Linked DNA regions of Streptomyces collinus Tu 365. The protein of the gene in region 1 interacts with the protein of each later gene in a pairwise test. Links are inferred from orthologs where the notes say so. Each region holds a gene or a part of one and is shown on either strand. Other genes may lie near its edges.

Region 1 (8,053 bases):
CGCATCGACTCGTAGTCGCCGAACTCCTCGAGGATCTGCTCGGTCGTCCAGCCGAGCGCCTTCAGCAGCACGGTGACCGACTGCTTGCGCTTGCGGTCGATGCGGACACCGACCATGTCACGCTTGTCGATCTCCATCTCCAGCCAGGCACCCCGGGACGGGATGATCTTGGCGGAGAAGATGTCCTTGTCGGACGTCTTGTCGATCGAGGAATCGAAGTAGACACCGGGGGAACGGACCAGCTGAGACACCACGACACGCTCGGTGCCGTTGATGACGAAGGTGCCCTTGTTCGTCATGAGCGGGAAGTCGCCCATGAAGACCGTCTGGGACTTGATCTCACCGGTCTCGTTGTTGGTGAACTCGGCGGTGACGAAGAGCGGGGCGGCGTACGTGAAGTCGCGGTCCTTGCACTCGTCGATGGAGTTCTTCGGCGGCTCGAAGCGGTGGTCCCGGAAGGTCAGGGACATCGACCCGGAGAAGTCCTCGATCGGGGAGATCTCCTCGAAGATCTCCTCCAGACCGGACTTGGTGGGGACGTCCTGACCGTTCTCAAGAGCCTCCTCGACCCGACTCTGCCAGGCGGTGTTGCCGAGCAGCCAGTCAAAGCTCTCGGTCTGCAGCGCGAGCAGGTTCGGAACCTCGAGAGGCTCCTTGATCTTTGCAAAGGAGATGCGCAGCGGGGCGGTGCTGGCGCCGTTGTTCGTATTCGCGGTCGAGGCGTTGCGCGAGGCGGCCAAGAGGGGGTCCTTCCGAGGGCTCGGACTCACTACGCGCGTGCCGGTCCCTCGACGTGCACGGAGACGGAAACCCCAGGTCAGAGGAGATTCGGTCTACGGTGCTCGAGTGAGGGCAGACCCCTGGTGACGGGCAGGGGACAACTAACAGGCAGCGCAAAGGGTCAGTGTAGCCACTTGGCACACTGATGTCCAGCGCGGGTTTTTGTAGACCCTCGTAGTGCTCAACGCCCTCGTCAACGCCCTCGGCATGCTTGCCCTCAACGCACGTTCATACTGCCCTCTTCGCCGTCGATCCATGCCTCGGATACGGATCCTTGTGACGACGCGTCCTGAGAATTGCGCGCTGCGTGCGGTTCGTCAAGGCCCCCCTGCCCAAACGAGACTGGCCGGAGACACAACGAAGATCACCATACCCCTCGCCGTCACGAGTGCAAGGCAACCGAAGCCGACCTCCGGATACGCCGAAGAGCGACCACCCGGATGGATGATCGCTCTTCGGTGCGTTCGCGTTACAGCCTCAGGAGGCCGCAATCAGCGTGCTGAGGTTCGAGGAACCCCGGAAGGTCTTACTTGACCTCGACGGAGGCGCCGGCGCCCTTGAGGGACTCGGCGGCCTTCTCGGCGGCGTCCTTGGCGACCTTCTCGAGAACGGGCTTCGGGGCGCCGTCCACGAGGTCCTTGGCCTCCTTCAGACCCAGGGAGGTCAGCTCACGCACGACCTTGATGACCTGGATCTTCTTGTCGCCGGCACCGGTGAGGATGACGTCGAACTCGTCCTTCTCCTCCTCGGCCTCGGCGGCACCGGCACCGGCGCCACCGGCCACGACGACCGGCGCGGCGGCGGCGGCGGTGACGTCGAACTTCTCCTCGAAGGCCTTCACGAACTCGGAGAGCTCGATGAGGGTCATCTCCTCGAACTGCGCGAGCAGGTCTTCCTGGCTGAGCTTCGCCATGATGGGCGATCCTTCCACTAATTCGGCGGGTGCCGGATGTACTGGGTGTGGCGGGCGTACGTCGGCCCGCTGCGACCCTCGCCGCGTCAGGCGGCCAGAGTCAGAAAGCGAGCCGAGTTACTCGGCACCGCCCTGCTCGTCCTGCTTGGCCCGAAGCGCGTCCACGGTGCGGACGAGCTTCGACGGGAGCGCCTGGAAGACAGAGGCAGCCTGGGACTGCTTGCCCTTGAACGCACCGGCCAGCTTGGAGAGCAGAACCTCGCGGGACTCGAGGTCCGCAAGCTTCTTGATCTCATCGGCGGACAGCGCCTTGCCGTCAAGGACACCGCCCTTGATGATGAGATTCGGGTTGTCCTTGGCGAAGTCACGGAGACCCTTCGCCGACTCCACCGGGTCACCGGTGACGAAGGCGACGGCCGTCGGACCAGCGAAGAGCTGGTCGTCCAGCGTGATCCCGGCCTCGTTGGCCGCAATCTTGGTCAGCGTGTTCTTCACCACGGCGTACTGGGCGTTCTCACCGAGCGACCGGCGCAGCGTCTTGAGCTGCGCCACGGTGAGACCGCGGTACTCGGTCAGCACGGCGGCGTTGGAGCTGCGGAACTTGTCCGTCAGCTCCGCAACCGCGGCAGCCTTGTCGGGCCTCGCCATAGAGCCTCGGCCTCCTTCCGGGTGATTCGGACCGCGCGGACCCGAAGGAGGACTGGGGAAAACGAAACGCCCCGGCGCAGGCGCTCGGGGCGGACTCGACCGGCCGCACACACTCAGGGCGTGTACTCCGGGAGTTCTTCCACAGTCACCTGCGCGGGTCGTCCACTCTTCAGCGGATCCTTCGGCCACCGCACCCTCGGGGGAGCGCACGGCAACGACCAGCGGTCTTTGGCTTCGGTAGGAGAGTACGGGACCGGGGCGCCGTCGAGCAAATCGGGCTCCGGGGGCGCCGCCGCGGCCGTCCCGCGGGGCGCCCGGACGGGCCGCCCCGCGGGCACGCGCGCCGGCCCGCGGCCGGCGCGCGGCGGGTCAGGAGACGGTGCCGGAGCCGGTGCCGCCCGTGACGCCGCCGGACTTCATGAGGTCCTTGAAGTCCTTGGTGTCGCCGGCCGGGGGCGCCTCGGCGGAGACCTTCACGCCGTAGTCGGTGTAGTAGGCCGTGCTGGTCATGACGCCGTTCGCGGTGGTCGCCTTCTCGATCTTCTTGACCAGCAGGCTCTGGTCGTTGACCCAGATGTCGACGGTCTCGGTGGTGACGCCCGCCTGGCTGAGCTGCTTCTTCAGGCCGGCCAGCTGCTCGGCGGTGAGGTTGCTGTTCTTGCCGGCGAGGTCGGCGACCTGGACCGTGCCCGCGTAGTGCGTGGCGTCCGTGCCGGAGACCTTCTCCTTGCCGACCTTCTTCACGTCGCCCGAGGCCAGCAGCAGCTTCACCGACTGGTTCGGCGTGGTGTTCTGCATCTGGTCCTTGATGTACGCGCCGGAGCCGCCGCCGAACTTGGCGAGGTCGTCGTAGGCGTACCTGATCCAGTGCTTGCCGAACTGCTGGGCGAACTTGTCGCTCATCTTCGCGTAGTAGGCGTCCGGCAGGTAGCGGGCCTGCATCGACGTGGAGCCGGCCTGGCGCATGGCGTCGGCCATCTTGCCGCCGGTGTACGTGATGGTGAGGTTGCCCTTGAGACCGCCGCCCCAGGCGAGGGCGCCGTCGGCGGTCATCGACATGGTGTCGCCGAGGGAGGTGCTGGAGCGGACCTTGGCGGACTCGGCCTTGTCGGTGGACTGCTCGGCGGAGCGCAGGGCGGCGAGCGGGCTCATGTCCGTGACGGTCTTGCCGACGGCCTTGTCGCCCTTGTCCGAGCCGCAGGCGGCCAGTCCCGTCAGCGCGGCCACCACCGCGACGGAAAGGCTCACCCGGCGTACGGTCCTGCTGTTCATGTCGTCCCACCCCTATGCGAGAGTCCTGTGCCTGCACGCTGGGCCAGGCCAATGACAGTCGTGCGAAAGGTCGCACACAGAAAGGACGGGCCCCGCACCCGGAAGGTTCCAGGTGCGGGGCCCGCCCTCGCTCACGCGTCGCTGACGCGGCTGCCGGTGGAGCCGGGGGCTCAGACGGCGGCCGGGTCCTCCTCGACGAGGAGGTTGCGGGTGCGGTTGGGGTCGACCGGAATGCCGGGGCCCATCGTGGTGGTGATGGCGGCCTTCTTGATGTAGCGACCCTTGGCGGCGGACGGCTTCAGACGGAGGATCTCCTCCAGCGCGGCGCCGTAGTTCTCCACCAGCTTGTCGTCGTCGAAGGACGCCTTGCCGATGATGAAGTGCAGGTTCGAGTGCTTGTCGACGCGGAACTCGATCTTGCCGCCCTTGATGTCCGTGACGGCCTTGGCCACGTCGGGGGTGACGGTGCCGGTCTTCGGGTTCGGCATCAGACCACGCGGGCCGAGGACGCGGCCGAGGCGGCCGACCTTGCCCATGAGGTCCGGGGTGGCGACGACGGCGTCGAAGTCCAGACGGCCCTTCGCCACCTCGTCGATCAGTTCGTCGGAGCCGACGATGTCGGCGCCCGCGGCCTCCGCGGCCGCAGCACGGTCACCGGTCGCGAAGACCAGGACCCGGGCAGTCTTGCCGGTGCCGTGCGGCAGGTTCACGGTGCCACGGACCATCTGGTCGGCCTTGCGCGGGTCGACACCCAGGCGGAAGGCGACCTCGACGGTGCCGTCGAACTTGGTCGTGGAGGTCTCCTTGGCGAGACGGACGGCCTCGAGCGGGGCGTACAGCTTCTCCCGGTCGATCTTGGCGTCCGCAGCGCGGAGAGCCTTGCTGCGCTTGCTCACAACTTGCTCCTGTGTGTTCTGAAAGGAGTCGTGGTATCCGGGCCGAGCAGGCCCTGCCACGTGCGACCGGCTACGGCCGCATGGACTACTGGGGGTGGGGTCAGCCCTCGACCGTGATGCCCATGGAGCGGGCGGTGCCGGCGATGATCTTCGACGCGGCGTCCAGGTCGTTCGCGTTGAGGTCGGGCATCTTGGTCTCGGCGATCTCGCGGACCTGGGCCTCGGTGATCTTGGCGACCTTGGTCTTGTGCGGCTCGCCGGAGCCCTTCTCGACACCCGCGGCCTTGAGGATCATCTTCGCGGCCGGCGGCGTCTTGGTGACGAAGGTGAAGGAGCGGTCCTCGTAGACCGTGATCTCCACCGGGATGACCCAGCCACGCTGCGACTCGGTCGCGGCGTTGTAGGCCTTGCAGAACTCCATGATGTTGACGCCGTGCTGACCGAGCGCGGGGCCGACCGGCGGGGCGGGGTTCGCCGCACCGGCGTTGATCTGGAGCTTGATGAGCCCCGTGACCTTCTTCTTCTTGGGAGGCATAGCTCTCCGGGTCCTTTCGATTCGGGTCCTGCCGGCATCCGGGGACCACCCGGACGCAGGCATACCGCACAACGATAACGGGTATAGATGCGCGGCCAAAAACCGTGCAGGTCAGACGGGCTGAAGCAGCCTGTCTGACCTGCACGGAAGCAAGAGGTCCAGAAAAGAACTAGTTCTTCTGGATCTGGTCGAAGGAGAGCTCGACCGGCGTCTCACGCCCGAAGATCTCCACCAGGCCCTTGACCTTCTTCGAGTCGGGGTTGATCTCGTTGATGGTCGCCTGCAGCGTGGCGAACGGGCCGTCGGTGACGGTGACCGAGTCGCCGACCTCGAAGTCCAGCACCTGGACCTCGACCTTGCGCTGCGGGGCGGGCTTGCCCTCGGCCTCGGCGGCCTCGCGGGCGGCCTTCTCCTCGGCCTCCGGGGCGAGCATCTTGACGATCTCGTCCAGGGTCAGCGGGTACGGGTCGTAGGCGTTGCCGACGAAGCCGGTCACACCCGGGGTGTTGCGGACGACGCCCCACGACTCGTTGGTCAGGTCCATGCGGACCAGGACGTAACCCGGCAGCTTGTTCTGCTTGATCGTCTTGCGGTCGCCGTTCTTGATCTGGACGACCTCTTCCTGCGGCACCTCGGCCTGGAAGATGTAGTCCTCGACGTTCAGCGAGACGGCGCGCTGCTCCAGGTTGGTCTTCACGCGGTTCTCGTAGCCGGCGTAGGTGTGGATGACGTACCACTCGCCGGGCAGGAGGCGCAGCTCCTGACGCAGGGCCTCGATCGGGTCGACGGGCTCCGCGGGCTCCTCCGTGACGGCCTCGGCCGTCTCGTCGCCGGCGGCGAGCTCGTCGCTCTCGTCAGCGGCGTCGACGTCCTCGGCCTCTTCGGCGTCCTCGTCCTCGACGTGCAGCGCGGCCTCCTCGGCCGGCTCCCCCAGTTCGGCCTCGGCAGCCTCGAACTCGTCCTGCTCGTCCGCGCCTTCGACGATGTCGAGCTCGTCGTCCACCGACTCGGCGGCATTCCCGCGAGGCTCGATGGCGTCGTTCAGGTTCGGGTCAGACACGATGGCTGCTTCTTCCTGGATACATAGGGGTGGAACATGCGAAAACGGGCGCCGGTACCACGGCGCCCTTCGCTCTTGGCTCAGCCGAAGACGTACTTGGCCGCGTGGTTGAGCCCATAGTCAATCACGGTCACCAAGGCGATCATGATGGCAACGAAGAAGATCACCACTGTGGTGTACGACGTCAGCTGGTTGCGAGTCGGCCAGACGACCTTGCGGAGCTCCGCGACGATCTGGCGGTAGAAGATGGCGAGACGCTTCAGCGGGCCCTTCTTGGCGCGCTTGCCGCCCTTGCGGGCCTTCTTCTTGGACTCGGGCACCTCATCGGCGTCAGGCGTGTCGATGGAGCCCACGGCGTCCGTCATTCGTCCTCACCTGATCCCGGGTCGTGGCCGTGCCGCGCCCGGTTTCTGAGCCGCACGGCGGTGCATTGCTGTACGTACAAGCGCACACATCCTGGCGGTGTGTGTAGCAGGGCCGGAGGGACTTGAACCCCCAACCGCCGGTTTTGGAGACCGGTGCTCTACCAATTGAGCTACGACCCTTTGGTGTCCCCCAACGTACCGCATCCGACCGGGTGCTCGGTGTGCACCGGCCCCGGAACGGCCGCTGAAGGCCAACGAGGTGAGAGTGTACGTGGTCGGCGGGCTTGCGTCGAACAGAAAGTGCCCGCCCAGGACGCCCCGGCCGAAGATCGTCCTGGCCGCGGGCGCGATTCGTACCCCTGTTCACGCCTCGACCCCTTGCTGTTCAGTCCGTGAAACCCGTGTGCCGGGGGCATTTCCGGTCTGGAACGATGGACCCCATGAGCGCTGCAACCCCTCCCACCGAGCGCCGGGTCTCCGCCCGAGTCGGCGCGATCTCCGAGTCCGCCACCCTCGCCGTGGACGCCAAGGCCAAGGCCCTGAAGGCCGCCGGGCGTCCGGTGATCGGCTTCGGCGCCGGCGAGCCCGACTTCCCGACCCCGGACTACATCGTCGAGGCGGCCGTCGAGGCCTGCAAGAACCCGAAGTACCACCGGTACACGCCGGCCGGCGGCCTGCCCGAGCTGAAGGCCGCGATCGCCGCGAAGACGCTGCGCGACTCCGGCTGGGAGCCCGACGTCTCGCAGATCCTGGTGACCAACGGCGGCAAGCAGGCCATCTACGAGGCGTTCGCCGCGATCCTCGACCCGGGCGACGAGGTCATCGTCCCGGCCCCGTACTGGACGACGTACCCGGAGTCGATCCGGCTGGCCGGCGGTGTCCCGGTGGAGGTCGTCGCCGACGAGACGACCGGCTACCGGGTCTCGGTCGAGCAGCTGGAGGCCGCCCGCACGGAGAAGACGAAGGTCGTCCTCTTCGTCTCCCCGTCCAACCCGACCGGCGCGGTCTACTCCGAGGCCGAGACCGAGGCGATCGGCCGCTGGGCCGTCGAGCACGGCCTGTGGGTGCTGACCGACGAGATCTACGAGCACCTCGTCTACGGCGACGCGGTCTCCGTGTCCCTGCCCGCGCTCCTGCCCGAGCTGCGGGACAAGTGCATCGTGGTCAACGGCGTCGCGAAGACGTACGCCATGACCGGCTGGCGCGTGGGCTGGGTCATCGGCCCGAAGGACGTCGTCAAGGCCGCGACCAACCTCCAGTCGCACGCCACCTCGAACGTCTCGAACGTGGCCCAGGTGGCCGCGCTGGCCGCCGTCTCCGGCGACCTGGACGCCGTGGCGAGGATGCGCGAGGCCTTCGACCGCCGCCGCAGGACCATCGTGCGGATGCTCAACGAGATCGACGGCGTGCTCTGCCCCGAGCCCGAGGGCGCCTTCTACGCCTACCCGTCGGTCAAGGGCCTGCTCGGCAAGGAGATCCGCGGCAAGCGCCCGCAGGACACCGTCGAGCTGGCCGCGCTGATCCTGGAGGAGGCCGAGGTCGCGGTCGTCCCGGGCGAGGCTTTCGGCACGCCGGGCTACCTGC
Region 2 (9,341 bases), 2.5 Mb from region 1 along the record:
CCTTCAGGCCGGCCGGGGTGTCGCAGGCGATGACCCGCCCCTGGTCCAGGACCGCCACCCGGTCGAGGACCGTCTCGGCCTCGATGACGTTGTGCGTGACCAGCAGCACGGTCGTGCCGTGCTCGGCCCGCCGCCGGTCCACGGCCGCCCACACCGCACGCCGGGCCACCGGGTCCATGCCGGTGGTCGGCTCGTCGAGGACCAGCAGTGGCCGCTCGCCGACGAGGGCGGCGGCGAAGCAGGCGAGGCGCCGCTGGCCGCCGGACAGCTTCTTCAGCGCCCGCCCGGCGAGCGGGGTGAGCCCCAGTTCCTCCAGTACGGCGTCCCGCTCGGCCCGCGCCCGCCGTACGTCCAGGCCGCGCAGGCGCCCGGTGGTCTCGGCGGCGAGGGCGACGGTCAGCTCGTCCAGGGCGGAGGACTCCTGCCCCAGGTAGGCGAGGAGCCGTGCGGCCCGCTCGGGGTGCCGGACGATGTCGTGCCCGAGGATCTCGACACTGCCGGTGTCCGGCCGCAGCAGGCCGGTGAGCTGCCTGACGAGGGTGGACTTGCCGGCGCCGTTCGGGCCGAGCAGCCCGAAGATCTCCCCGGACCGTACGTCCAGGTCCACGGCGTCGGTGGCCCGCACCTCGGGCGTGGCAGGCACCCCGCGCCGGCCCTTCACGGGCGGATAGGTCTTGCCGAGCCCGCGCACGCGTAGGACCTCGTCATGCCGAAGTGCCGGTGCCGCGCGCGTACTCACAAGGGACGAGACTACGGGGTCCGCGCCCTTTACTCGCCTTTGGGGGCGGCCACGCGGATCTCAGTCGGCGGCGGGCGCGTGCTGTTCCGCGGCCGCCGGCACGTCGACCTCACGCCAGAAGCCCGCCCGGATGGCGTAACGGTCGTGCTCGTCGATCTGGTCGTCCTTGTGGGCGAGCAGCCCGAAGCGGGCCGCGTACCGCAGCAGCTCGCCGTCGATGCGGTGCGGGATGCGCGGGTACATCGTGGACAGCCGCTGCACATGGGTCTGGTCGCCGAGCCGGGCCGTCCACCGGCGGGCGAAGACCTGTCCCACCTCGTAGGGGTCGCCGCCGACGGTGGTGATGTCCTCCTCCCGGTCGGCCCACCGCTGCTCGGCGGTGGTCAGCTGGGCCAGTGTGGGCATCGAGGCGATCTCGGGCGGTTCGGCGACGGTGCCCGGCCGGTCCACCCAGCCTTTGTCGGAGGACCAGCGCAGGGTCGCGGTGGTCGGGTGCTGCGCGGCGGCCTGCGGCGCCCCGGGGGCGCGCAGCGCGGCGAGGTCCTTGGGGGTGGGGACGCCCTTGGCGGCGGGGACCCGCTCCTGGACGCCGTTCTCCCGCCCGGCGGCCGGGGCGTGGCCGCCCTCCTCGGCGGGGTGGTCGCCCGCGGGTGCCGGGGCGGACTCGGGCAGGGGGGCGGAGAGGATCGCGGCGATCTCGGGCCGGGGCGCCGGCTGCGGGGCGCAGACGCCGGTCAGCTCCTTGGCGCGGACCGCCTGGGTGATCCAGGCCCGGTCCAGCACGCGCCGCTCGTCGGCCTCGGCGACCAGGTCCTCGGACTGGTTGTAGTCACCGTCGGCGGCCTGCACGGCCCACAGGTGGACGGCGACGCCGTGTTCCTTGGCGGCCATCATGCCGGGCAGCAGGTCGCCGTCGCCGGTGACGAGGACGACGTCCGAGCAGGCGCGGTTGCGGGCCAGTTCGGTCAGCTCGGCGTGCATGGCGGCGTCCACGCCCTTCTGCGCCCAGCGTCCGTCGCTGCGGGTGAGGGCGCCGAGGCGGACGGTGACGCGGGGCATGACACGCAGCCGGCGATGCTCCGGCTGGGGGACCCGGTCGGGGGCGCCGTCGAACCAGTAGATGCGCAGCAGCGGGCGCTCGGTCTCGGCCTCCGCGCGCTCGCGCAGCCCCTGGATCAGCGCCGCGTGGTCGACGGTGATGCGGGACCGGGAGGGCTCGCCGGCGAGGAGGCTGGCGGCGGCACCCAGCAGATATCCGGCGTCCACCAGGACGATGCAGCGGTCCACGCGACTCACCCTCTTCCCGGGAGGTTTTGCTTCGGACTTCCTTCGAGTCTGCCCGACCCCGCGGGGGTTAACGGCCCGAACTCGATCTTCGGCGTGGCGTTTGCGGCTCCCGCGCGCCCACCACCCCTGTCACACACGGTAATTATCCGACATGCGCGCGTTGTCGGCATATGTGAATCTGAAGCCGGCCCTGGCCCCTAGATCCCCTTCAGGAGGCAGATCACCATGGCCAAGAACAAGAACCGCAAGCAGTCCGGCCCCCAGAACCGCGCTCCGCAGAGCGAGCACGGCCAGGAGCGCGCGCAGCGACCGGCGGAGGACCACGAGTCCTCGATGGCGCACGTGCCGGGCAGCCCGTCGGATGTTGCTCGTAAGAAGCAGAAGAGCTTCGGCCACAACTAAAGAGGGCTCCGCCAAGGAGCTCCGCGCACCGGGCAGTTGCCGCCCGGGCACGCAGAAGGGGCGCATCCCTGCCGGGTGCGCCCCTTCTCGCCGCATCGGCTCAGCCGGCCAGGCAGGACGGGCCGAGCAGCACCTTCAGGTCGCCGAACAGTGCCGGGTCGGGCTTGACGCGGTGCCGGTCGAGGCGGAGCACGGTGGTCTTGCGGGGGCCCTGGAGCTTGATGCGGACCTCGCTGTCGCCCTTGTGGTGGCTGAGGATCTCGCCGAGGCGGCTGACCATGGGCGGGGTGACCCGGGTGGCCGGGATGGTGAGGATCACGGGCGCGTTGGTGCCGGCGTTGGAGAGGTCGGGGACCATGAGCTCCATGGCGACGAGCCGCGGCACGTCCTCCCGCTTGTCGAGGCGGCCCTTGACGAACACCACCGCGTCCTCGACGAGTTGGGTGGAGATGAGCTGGTAGGTCGCCGGGAAGAACATGCACTCGATGGAGCCGGCGAGGTCCTCGACGGTCGCGATCGCCCAGGCGTTGCCCTGCTTGGTCATCTTGCGCTGGAGACCGGAGATGATGCCGCCGATGGTGACGACCGCGCCGTCGGCGTGCTCGCCGCCGGTGAGCTGGGAGATGCCCGCGTCGGCCTTGTCGGCGAGGACGTGCTCCAGGCCGAAGAGCGGGTGGTCGGAGACGTAGAGACCGAGCATCTCCCGCTCCTGGGCGAGCAGATAGGTCTTGTCCCACTCGTCCGTGGTGAACTCCACGTCGAGTCCGAAGCCGGGCTCGCTGCCGGTGTCCTCGCCCATGCCGCCGAAGAGGTCGAACTGCCCCTCGGCCTCCTTGCGCTTGACCGCGACGACGTTGTCGATCATCGGCTCGTACTGGGCGGTGAGTCCCTTGCGGGTGTGGCCCATCTCGTCGAAGGCGCCGGCCTTGATCAGTGATTCCGTGGTGCGCTTGTTGCAGACGACGGCGTCGACCTTGTCGAGGTAGTCGGGGAAGGAGGCGTACTTCCCCTTGGCCTTGCGGCACTTGATGATCGACTCGACGACGTTGGTGCCGACGTTGCGCACGGCGGAGAGGCCGAAGAGGATCACGTCGTCGCCCTGGGCGGCGAAGTTGGACTCGGACTCGTTCACGTTCGGCGGGAGCACCTTGATGCCCATGCGGCGGCACTCGTTGAGGTAGACCGCGGACTTGTCCTTGTCGTCCTTGACGGAGGTCAGCAGGGCGGCCATGTACTCGGCGGGGTAGTTCGCCTTGAGGTAGGCGGTCCAGTAGGAGACCAGGCCGTACGCGGCGGAGTGCGCCTTGTTGAACGCGTAGCCGGCGAACGGGACCAGCACGTCCCACAGGGCCTGGATGGCCTCGTCGCTGTATCCCTTCTTGCGCGCGCCCGCCTGGAAGAGCACGAAGTTCTTCGCCAGTTCCTCGGGCTTCTTCTTGCCCATCACGCGGCGCAGGATGTCGGCCTCGCCGAGCGAGTAGCCCGCGATGATCTGGGCGGCCTTCTGCACCTGCTCCTGGTAGACGATCAGGCCGTAGGTGACGGCGAGGACCTCTTCCAGGGGCTCCGCCAGCTCCTTGTGGATCGGGGTGATCTCCTGGAGCTTGTTCTTGCGCAGCGCGTAGTTGGTGTGCGAGTCCATGCCCATCGGGCCCGGACGGTAGAGCGCGGAGACGGCGGAGATGTCCTCGAAGTTGTCGGGCTTCATCAGCCGCAGCAGCGAGCGCATGGGGCCGCCGTCGAACTGGAAGACGCCGAGGGTGTCGCCGCGCTGGAGGAGCTCGAAGGTCTTGGGGTCGTCGAGCGGCAGGGACAGCAGGTCGATGTCGAGGCCCTTGTTGGCCTTCACCATCTTGACCGCGTCGTCCATGATCGTGAGGTTGCGCAGGCCCAGGAAGTCCATCTTCAGCAGGCCGAGCGACTCGCAGCTCGGATAGTCCCACTGGGTGATGGTCACGCCGTCGGTGTGCCTGACCCAGACCGGGACGTGCTCGGTGATGGTCTCGCTGGACATGATCACGCCGGCGGCGTGCACGCCCATCTGGCGGACCAGGCCCTCCACGCCCTTGGCGGTGTCGATGACCTTCTTCACGTCCGGCTCGTTCTCGTACATCCCGCGGATCTCGCCCGCCTCGCCGTAGCGCGGGTGCGAGGGGTCGGTGATGCCGTTGAGGTCGATGCCCTTGCCGAGGACGTCGGCGGGCATCGCCTTGGTGAGCCGGTCGCCCATGGCGTACGGGTAGCCCAGGACGCGCGCGGAGTCCTTGATCGCGTTCTTGGCCTTGATCTTGCCGTAGGTGCCGATCATGGCGACCTTGTCGGCGCCGTACTTCTCGGTCACGTAGCGGATCACCTCGACGCGCCGGCGCTCGTCGAAGTCGATGTCGACATCGGGCATGGAGACGCGCTCGGGGTTGAGGAAGCGCTCGAAGATCAGGCCGTGCGGGATCGGGTCCAGGTCGGTGATGCCCATGGCGTAGGCGACGATCGAGCCGGCCGCGGAGCCTCGGCCGGGGCCGACCGCGATGCCGTTGTTCTTGGCCCACATGATGAAGTCGGCGACCACGAGGAAGTAACCCGGGAACCCCATCTGGATGATGACGTCCATCTCGTAGTCGGCCTGCTTCTGCCGGTCCTCGGGGATGCCGCCCGGGAAGCGGCGCTCCATGCCGCGGCGGACCTCCTCCTTGAACCAGGTCACCTCGGTGTAGCCGTCGGGGATGTCGAACTTCGGCATGAGGTTCTTGGCCTCGAACATGCCGGTGGTGTCGACCATCTCGGCCACCAGGAGCGTGTTGGCGCAGCCCTCCTGCCAGGCGTCCGAGGAGTCGATGGCGTACATCTCGTCCGTGGACTTCAGGTAGTAGCCGGTGCCGTCGAACTTGAAGCGGTCCGGGTCGGAGAGGTTCTTGCCGGTCTGGATGCACAGCAGGGCGTCGTGGGCGCCCGCCTCGTGCGCGTACGTGTAGTGCGAGTCGTTGGTGACCAGCGGCGGGATGCCGAGCTTCCTGCCGATCTCCAGCAAGCCGTCGCGGACCCGGCGCTCGATCTCGATGCCGTGGTCCATCAGCTCCAGGAAGTACCGGTCCTTGCCGAAGATGTCCTGGTAGTCGGCGGCCGCCTTGAGGGCCTCGTCGAAGTGGCCGAGGCGGAGCCGGGTCTGCACCTCGCCGGAGGGACAGCCGGTGGAGGCGACGATGCCCTCGGACCACTGGGAGATGGTCTCCTTGTCCATCCGGGGCCACTTCTGCAGCCAGCCCTCGGCGTAGGCGTCGGAGGAGAGCCGGAAGAGGTTGTGCAGTCCGGTACGGTTCACCGCCCACATCGTCTTGTGGGTGTAACCGCCGGAACCGGAGATGTCGTCCCGCTTCTGGTGGGGCTGGCCCCAGAGGATCTTGCGCTTGTTGCGCCGGGACTCGGGGGCGACGTACGCCTCGATCCCGATGATCGGGGTGACTCCGGCCTTCTTCGCGCTGTGGAAGAAGTCGTACGCCCCGTGGAGGTTGCCGTGGTCGGACATGGCGATGTGCGTCATGCCCATCTCGTTGCAGGCCTCGAACATGTCCTTGAGCCGCGCGGCACCGTCCAGCAGCGAGTACTGGGTGTGGACGTGCAGGTGCGTGAAGGGCGGCTTCGACACGGTTTCGGCCTCCAAGGAAAACGGGCGGCGACGATCTTCCGACCGGCTGCGGACCGACTGCGGACAGTCTGGGGGACAGCGTCGAAGTCTATGCCCCGGCACTGACACACGCGGGCCTCGTCCCCGTACCTTCATGCGGGAACCGGGCACTCCCGCGTGGCGTCGCCCGTTGGAGACGGCGGAAGCGCTGTCGTACCCGTACACCTACGTTCATGCACCACCCGTCCTGTACCAGGAGGCACCCCGCGATGTCGGTCCCCCAGCTCAACGACGAGCAGCGCGGCGAGGAGATCCTCGCCGTCTTCGACACCGCCTTCGGCCGGCTCCTCGCCGCCGACCCGGCCGCGTTCCGGGTGAAGTTCCGGAAGATGGCCGCCTCGGCCTTCGCGTTCTACCGGGGGACGGCCGCGCTCTTCTACCACGACGTCGACGCCGAGAAGCGCGGCGGGCCCTACCTGGACGACCGCACCTCGCGCGTGTGGATCCACGGCGACCTGCACGCCGAGAACTTCGGCACCTACATGGACTCCAACGGGCGCCTGGTCTTCAACGTCAACGACTTCGACGAGGCCTACGTCGGCCCCTTCACCTGGGACCTCAAGCGCTTCTCGGCCTCCGTCGCGCTGATCGGCTACGCGAAGGCGCTCAGTGACGAGCAGATCACCGAGCTGGTGACGATCTACGCGGCCGCCTACCGCGAGCGGATCCACGCCCTCGCCACGGGCGCCAAGAGCGACGAGGTCCCGCCGTTCACCCTGGACACGGCCGACGGCCCGCTGCTGGGCGCCCTGCGCGCCGCCCGCTCGCTGACCCGCTTCGAGCTGCTGGACTCGATGACCGAGATCCGCGACTTCGAGCGCCGCTTCGCCCCGGGCGGCGGCTCCATCGAGCTGGACGCGGCGACCCGCTACAAGGTGCTGGCCGCCTTCGACGGCTACCTGGAGACGCTCCCGGACGCCTCGCTGGCCCGCCCCGACTCCTACCGGGTGAAGGACGTCGTGGGCCGCCGGGGCATCGGCATCGGGTCGGCCGGCCTGCCCTCGTACAACATCCTCCTGGAGGGCTCCAGCGACGCCCTGGAGAACGATGTCGTGATCTACATCAAGCAGGCCCAGACCCCGGCCGTCTCCCGGCACATCACGGACCCGGCGATCGCCGGGTACTTCCAGCACGAGGGGCACCGCACGGTGATCTCCCAGCGCGCCCTCCAGGCGCACGCCGACCCGTGGCTGGGGTGGACCGAGCTGGACGGCGCGGGCCAGCTGGTCGCCGAGGTCTCGCCGTACGCCGTCGACCTGGACTGGAACGACATCGACGACCCGGAGGAGATCGCGGCCGTCGTCGCCGACCTGGGCCGGGCCACGGCCACGATGCACGCGGCGGCGGACGACACCTCCGGCGAGTCGCTGGTGCCGTTCTCCACCGAGCGGGCCATCGACGCGGCCCTCGCCGCCGACGAGGAGGGCTTCGGTCCCCTGCTGGTGGACTTCGCGCACCGCTACGGCGCACGCGCGCGTGCCGACCACCAGATCTTCGTCGACCTGTTCCGCAACGGCCGGATCCCGGGGCTGTAACCTCCGCCCTTTCACAGGCACCCTTTAGGGGTCCCTTACCCGCGCACGTGACAGACTCTTCTCTCGCTATGGACATATCCGGGACCCACCTCAGAGCCGTGCGCGCGGCGCTGTTCACGGCCGTGGCCGTGACGCTCAGCACCGCGTCGCACGTCCTGCTGTCGCGGGCCCCGCTGCCGGTGGCGACCGTGGCCGCGGTCGCCGCCGGGGTGTTCCTGACCGCGTACGCGCTGGCGGGCCGCGAGCGCGGTTTCGGCCGCATCGCGGCGCTGCTGGTCCCGCTGGAGCTGGCCGCCGACACCGTGTTCACCACCGGCCAGCACGCCTGCTACGGCAGGGCGGGCGGTCCGGTCGCCGGACCGCTGCGCGCCTTCGGCTTCGACGTGCTGTGCCAGGGCGGTGCCGTCGGCGCCCCGCTGGCCCAGGTCACCGGCGGCCACGGCGGCCCGGACGAACTGCTCGCGCACGCCGAGCCGGCCGCCGCCTGGCTGCTGCTCGCCGCGCACGTGGGCGTGGGCCTGCTGGCCGCCGCCTGGCTGCGCCGGGGCGAGCGCGCCCTGGTACAGCTGCTGCGCGCGGTCACCGCCACCACCTTCCGGCCGCTGTCGCTCGCGGTGGCGGCCGCCCGGTCCGTGCGGCTCTCGCCGGTCCGCCGGCTGCCGAACCCCTCGCCCCGGCCGGCCACCGCCCTCGACCGGCTCCTGGTGCACTCCCTGGGACGGCGTGGACCGCCGTGCTTCTCGGCTCTCGGCTGAGCACGACAAGTCCCCCACACGTATCCCGCGTACGGCATGTGCGCGTCCCATCTGGAGATCACCACCATGAGCAAGCGGAACACCCAGTCGGCGAAGACGGCGGCCCGGGAGCGGCTGCGCCAGGAGCGCGAGCGGCAGGCCAAGCGCGACAAGGCGAGGCGGCAGCTGATCGTGGCCGGTTCGGTCGTGGCCGTGCTGGCCGCGGCCGGCGGCATCGGCTACGCGGTCGTGCAGATGAACAAGCCCGGCCACTGGGACGGCCTGAAGGACGCCTCCGTCGTCGCCCCGGCCAACACCACGGGCACGAAGGGCACCACCGTCGTCCTCGGCAAGGACAGCGCCAAGAAGACCCTGAAGGTCTACGAGGACCCGCGCTGCCCGGTGTGCGCCCAGTTCGAGCAGACGGTCGACTCGACGGTGAAGAAGGACCTGGACGACGGCAAGTTCAAGATCCAGTATATCGGTGCCACCTTCATCGACAACCACGACAACGGCGAGGGCTCCAAGAACGCGCTGAGCGCCCTCGGCGCGGCGCTCGACGTCAGCCCCGAGGCGTTCCTCGAGTACAAGACGGCGCTGTACTCCGCCAAGTGGCACCCGGACGAGCAGGCCGACAAGTTCAAGGACGACAGCTACCTCGTCAAGGTCGCCGACACCGTCCCCGCGCTCAAGGGCAACGCCAAGTTCCAGGACGCGGTCAAGAAGGGCACCTACGACGCCTGGGCGATGGCCATGTCGAAGACCTTCGACGACAACAAGGACGGGGTGAGCGGCACCCCGAGCTTCGTGATGGACGGCAAGAAGCTGACCGCCGACAGCCAGGGCAACCCGCCCATGTCGGTGGCCGACTTCGACCGGGTGGTGGACGCGGCCCTCAAGGGCTGACCCCGCTCGGTGACGAGCCCGGTGTGAAGAGTGGGCGAACTTCCGAAGTTCGCCTACTC

What was found.
Region 2: the proteins of rplL (region 1) and dnaE interact in binary tests that used the Escherichia coli proteins (3 or more experiments, as listed by UniProt). The link is inferred for Streptomyces collinus Tu 365 from one-to-one orthologs.

What each region holds. Positions count from the first base shown.
Region 1 is NC_021985.1:5,054,305-5,062,357, reverse strand. Bases 1-2,780 are described here. They hold rplL (50S ribosomal protein L7/L12), read right to left. Parts: upstream 1,694-2,780; coding sequence 1,307-1,693; downstream 1-1,306. Other genes in these bases: B446_RS22085 (hypothetical protein), read right to left, coding at 2,711-2,780; rplJ (50S ribosomal protein L10), read right to left, coding at 1,811-2,341; rpoB (DNA-directed RNA polymerase subunit beta), read right to left, coding at 1-740. Also shown: more of B446_RS22085, read right to left, coding at 2,781-3,613; rplA (50S ribosomal protein L1), read right to left, coding at 3,784-4,509; rplK (50S ribosomal protein L11), read right to left, coding at 4,610-5,044; transcription termination/antitermination protein NusG, read right to left, coding at 5,214-6,104; preprotein translocase subunit SecE, read right to left, coding at 6,185-6,469; B446_RS22055 (pyridoxal phosphate-dependent aminotransferase), read left to right, coding at 6,910-8,053. UniProt on the Escherichia coli protein: The binding site for several of the GTPase factors involved in protein synthesis (IF-2, EF-Tu, EF-G and RF3). Is thus essential for accurate translation.
Region 2 is NC_021985.1:2,512,975-2,522,315, forward strand. The notes cover bases 2,329-6,396. They hold dnaE (DNA polymerase III subunit alpha), read right to left. Parts: upstream 6,069-6,396; coding sequence 2,529-6,068; downstream 2,329-2,528. Other genes in these bases: B446_RS39610 (hypothetical protein), read left to right, coding at 2,329-2,428; B446_RS10780 (DUF2252 domain-containing protein), read left to right, coding at 6,317-6,396. Outside these bases: B446_RS10765 (ABC transporter ATP-binding protein), read right to left, coding at 1-739; B446_RS10770 (NYN domain-containing protein), read right to left, coding at 800-2,026; more of B446_RS39610, read left to right, coding at 2,252-2,328; more of B446_RS10780, read left to right, coding at 6,397-7,642; B446_RS10785 (hypothetical protein), read left to right, coding at 7,711-8,397; B446_RS10790 (thioredoxin domain-containing protein), read left to right, coding at 8,464-9,282. UniProt on the Escherichia coli protein: DNA polymerase III is a complex, multichain enzyme responsible for most of the replicative synthesis in bacteria. This DNA polymerase also exhibits 3' to 5' exonuclease activity. The alpha chain is the DNA polymerase catalytic subunit.